2 regions of the Pseudoalteromonas sp. MER144-MNA-CIBAN-0113 genome follow, and region 2 is predicted to be linked to the other one. Evidence: riboswitches for the same ligand, from Rfam matches in the RefSeq annotation. Region 2 holds a riboswitch; the other holds the start of a gene.
The links. A riboswitch is a leader RNA that binds a small molecule or an ion and turns the genes downstream of it on or off. The one in region 2 is predicted to bind lysine.
Positions count from the first base shown of each region.

Region 1: linked by a shared signal. The riboswitch ahead of dapA (4-hydroxy-tetrahydrodipicolinate synthase) and the one ahead of lysC (lysine-sensitive aspartokinase 3) in region 2 are both predicted to bind lysine.

Region 1 covers NZ_JBEOOG010000006.1:69,168-71,575, forward strand. Annotated here, with positions in the region: gene AAEY57_RS02955 (2,3,4,5-tetrahydropyridine-2,6-dicarboxylate N-succinyltransferase) at 1-363, opposite strand, end outside; gene dapA (4-hydroxy-tetrahydrodipicolinate synthase) at 379-1,263, opposite strand; lysine riboswitch at 1,391-1,570, opposite strand; gene AAEY57_RS02965 (DNA-3-methyladenine glycosylase I) at 1,758-2,408, shown strand, end outside.
Region 2 covers NZ_JBEOOG010000005.1:54,971-57,378, reverse strand. Annotated here, with positions in the region: gene nhaD (sodium:proton antiporter NhaD) at 1-924, shown strand, start outside; lysine riboswitch at 1,023-1,195, shown strand; gene lysC (lysine-sensitive aspartokinase 3) at 1,271-2,408, shown strand, end outside.

The sequences.
Region 1 (2,408 bases), on a different contig from region 2:
ACCTACTTGAGCACACGACCCTACGAGCGCGTGGCTATCTACCATAGTGCCCTCGTCAATAAATGCACCAATATTTACGTACGCAGGTGGCATAATAATAGTGCCTTTGGCAACATGTGCACCACGGCGCACACTTGAACCACCTGGCACCATGCGAACGCCTGCTGTGGCTTCAAAGCATTGCGGTGCTAGATTATGTTTATCTACAAAGCCACCAGCAAACTCCATGTTAGTGCCGTTTTTAAATGCCTCTAAAATGCCTTGCTTTACTTCTACGTTAGCGTGCCATTGGCCGTTTTCGTCTTGTGTTGCTGCGCGAACTGCGCCCGTTTCTAAATTATTTAATAGTTCTAACCAGCTCATTATAAAAACCTGTATTTAATGCCAAGATAAAATGGTGTTGTTTGCCGATGAAATGTCATCGGTGTGTGTCAGCTCAAGGTGTGTTAAAGGTGGGCGTAAATACGGACTGCCAATACGCCCTTGTAAATGCATTAACACTTTGACTGGGATAGGGTTGGCTACTGAGAATAAGCTATTGATAGCACTAGACCATTGGACAAAAAGATTAGGGTGTTGGCCGCTTAAACTACGCTTTACAAATTCATGGGTTTGTACTGGCCATGCATTAGCCGCAACTGAGACCAACCCTTTAGCACCCGCTTGGGCAAAGTAAGGCATGAGGGCATCATCACCACTAAAAATAGCTAAATCAGGCGCCGCTTTTCGAAAGGCTTCAAATTGAGAAATACAGCCACTGGCTTCTTTCAGTGCCCATAAATTTTTATGATGTTTGAGGTTTTCAATAGTCGCAATGGGAATGCTGACGGCGCTACGTCCTGGTACGTTATAAAGCATACACGGATGAGAACTTGCATCGAGTAAGCTTTCAAACCAATGCGTTTGCCCCAGTACACCGGGTTTGGCATACAAAGGCGAGCCGAGTAAAAAACCATGGATAGGCAGCTGGTTGCAGTAATTAACCCATTCAAGCTGTTGCTTTAAGTTACTACCGCCTACCGCAACCATAAGGGGGACACTCGGTTTTAATTGGCAGACATGCTCTACGATGGCTTGCTGTTCTTTGAGGGTAAGGGCTAACCCTTCGCCGGTGCTACCTAGCAGTAAAATGCCATTGTTAGCAGCTTCTTGTTCGGCCACTAAGGTGTTTAAGGTTGCGTAATCAACTAGGCCATTTTGATCAAATGGGGTGATCAGCGCAGTCCATAAATGGAAGTCGTTTATATTAAAGTTGTTGATCATCTCTCACGAACTTATAGGGCATTCGTCGAGTTTTTGGCGGGTATTTAGGATGCCTGACTCTTTGAATGTGTTTATAATTCGAAGAGCGAATGGGCTTAAATAATAGGGCGCACGGCCTTATTATACTAAGACCAGAAGCTCTCCACCAAATATGTTATTGGTGACAGTCGCTAGGATTCAGCCTAGTCGCCCGAAGCAACCTTTCACAAAAAAGTGTTACCTCTCGGCGTTAATTCCCCTCACGTATGCTCAATGGAGTTTGCGCTCCTAACATACGCTACCTGAATAACGCACCTCTTCCAGCCCTTTGCACTTGCTATTGAAAAATCAATCAGCAAATACAATGTAATAGGGTAAGTGTGGCGATTAAACCACTTTAGCCGTCTAGGTGTCAAGTGACTAAATACAGAATAGTTCATCGATAATAGCAACGGTTACGTATTGGCTGCTTTTCTCGTAAACTAGTTTCATGGTCGAAGTAAGGTATTAAGTAGATGGAAAAATTTAGCGATATTTATAAGCGTGCAGTGGAGCGAAAGGGCTCTGAAAAAATGCTTAAGTTGTTACTCGCAAAACCTTTATCAACAAAGCAACTCGTCACATTAAGTGATGATGATTGGCTAGAAGAATTTACTCGGAAAGTTTTTCAAAGTGGTTTTTATTGGTCGGTGATCAACAGTAAGTGGGCCGGATTTAGAGAGGTTTTCTGGGACTTTAGTGTTGAAAAGCTATTGATGATGCCACCAGACATATTAGAACAAAAAGCCAGTGACGAACGGATTGTGCGCAATTATAAAAAAGTAAAAACCATTACTGATAATGCGTATATGATCCACGAAGTTGCAGAGCAACACGGCAGCTTTAGTGAGTTTATTGCTAACTGGCCAAGTGAAGATATTATTGGCTTGTGGGCGTATTTAAAAAAGCATGGTGCAAGGCTGGGTGGTAATACCGGCCCTTATGCGCTGCGCGCCTTAGGAAAAGATACTTTTTTACTTTCAAGAGACGTAGAAAGCTATTTGCGTGCCCATAAAATTATCGATGGCGGCTTACAAACCAAAAAATCATTAAATGCCGCGCAAGCTTTTTTTAATGAACTGCAGCAGCAAAGCGGTTTAAGTATGCAAGAGCTAAGCTTAATTGTC
Region 2 (2,408 bases):
TTGGTGGGGTGTTTTGCGTTTTTATTTTCATCTATTTCCGACAACGTTACGGCCACGCTAATATCATTGGCAGTGATTATGTCATTAAAACTTGAAGCCAAAAAACTAGTTAAGTACGCCACGCTTATTGTATTTGCTGTAAACTCCGGTGGTGTATCACTTATCACGGGTGATGTAACCACACTTATGATTTTCCTTGATGGTAAAGTAACAATTAGCAATTTATTACTGTTAATTGTGCCTGCGTTATTAAGTGTATTATTACTGGCTACCTTGTTATCAATTGGTATGAACAAGCAGTTAGAGTTTAAAAAGACTAAATTTAAACGCATTGAAAAAACCGACATTACTATCGCTGTTATTTTCTTCACTACCGTTATTTCTACCCTTACTTTAAGTGTTTTATATAGTGTGCCGCCGTTACTTACCTTTTTACTCGGCCTGTCTATTATGTTTTTAGTCGCACAATTTTTAATGCGCAAAAAAGATATCAATAAAGATATGATCGATTTTATACGCGACATAGAGTACGACACCTTACTGTTTTTCGTGGGTGTGTTACTGCTTGTTGGTGCGTTAAAAGAAGTTGGGGTACTGAGCCAATTTACTAATTTGTATACGGTAATGGCGCCAGAGTACGCAAACTACTTAATGGGTATTTTATCCGCAGGTGTTGATAACGTGCCACTAACGGCAGCGTTATTAAAAGCCGACATTGTAATGAGTCAACAGCATTGGTTGTCGTTTACGTATGCAACCGGTGTAGGTGGCTCTATGCTAATCATTGGCTCGGCGGCCGGTATTATAGCCATGAGTAAGGTAAAAGAGCTGACGTTTGCAAGTTACCTTCGCTTATCGCTGTATTTATTATTGTGTTACACCTTTGGTTATGCGGGCTCTTACTTAATGGGTAGTTTTATTTGATTTTATAGTAAAACGACTTGACAGCTAGACGTCTAAACGATAACTTTCAAAGCCGCACTCTTAGTGCGGTTTTGTTTTATTAGCCACAGGTTAATAATACATTCAGAAGAGGTGCGATACTTAGGTACTTAATGTGAGGCAACGACAGCCTGCGACCATTAAGGAGGGAAGTACTCGCCGAGGAAAATAATGGGTCGTTACCATTGTTTTTCGGTTTATGGGGCTGAATCCTCAAAACTGTCACCAATTTAGGTGGAGAGCTTCTGGCAGTAGATTTTTCTTATCTTTATTTCCTGCCAAGTTCTTCTTGTTTTATTGCGGTTTGGATGCCGCGAAAGGAGACGAAATGACTACCCAATCAGTGCCACAAAGTTCACAGTGCACAAAATCAGATTACATTGTTGCCAAATTTGGTGGCACTAGCGTTGCTAACTTTGAGGCGATGAGCCGTTGTAGCGAAATTATCATAAACGATAAAAATGTACGTATTGTTGCAGTGAGCGCCAGTGCCGGAGTGACCAATCATTTAGTGGAGCTTTGCAAAGCGGGTATTGAAGCCGCTAAACGCCAACAGCATATTGATGGTGTCCTTGCGATTCAGCAGGCTATTTTAAATGACCTGTCGTTAGATGAGGATTTAGCCCTTGGGTTTAATCAAACGCTTGATGCATTTCAAACGTTGGCGGCACAAACACTCAATACTGAGCAGCAGTTCGATGAGCTACTTAGCTTTGGCGAGCGTTTATCGTCGTACTTATTTACTCAAGTACTAAGGTTAAAGGGTTTAAAAGCCACTCGTTTTGATGTGCGCCAGGTGCTTAAAACCGATAGCCAATTTGGTAAAGCAACACCAAATGTGGCCGCCACAGCGCAAGCCGCTAAAACACATTTAATTCCGCTGCTTGATGATAGCGTTATTGTGACCCAAGGGTTTATTGGTAGCGATGCAAACAATTTAACGACCACGCTCGGTAGAGGCGGCTCAGATTATAGCGCTGCACTGCTTGCTGAGGCTATTAACGCTAAAAGTGTGCATATTTGGACTGACGTAGTGGGTATTTTTAGCACCGATCCTCGTTTGTGTGTAAAAGCCACTCCTATTGCGCGTTTAAGCTTTGATGAAGCGGCAGAAATGGCCACTTTTGGCGCTAAAGTGCTGCATCCGGCTACAATTTTGCCAGCCAGTCGCAGCCATATAAATGTGTTTGTTGGCTCAAGCACAGAGCCAGAGCGTGGTGGTACTTGGATTGAACGTGAAAAATCGCAGCTACCAGGTATTCGTGCGGTCACGCAACGTAAAAACCAAATATTATTAACTCTTAAAAGCCCAGAAATGTTATTAGCCAGTGGCTTTTTAGCCCGTATATTTACTATTTTAAGTGAATGTAATATTTCGGTAGACTTGGTTACCACCTCTGAAATTAGTGTAGCAATTACCCTTGATAATGCGCCTAATGCATCACGCCCAGAGCTAGATCAAGAGT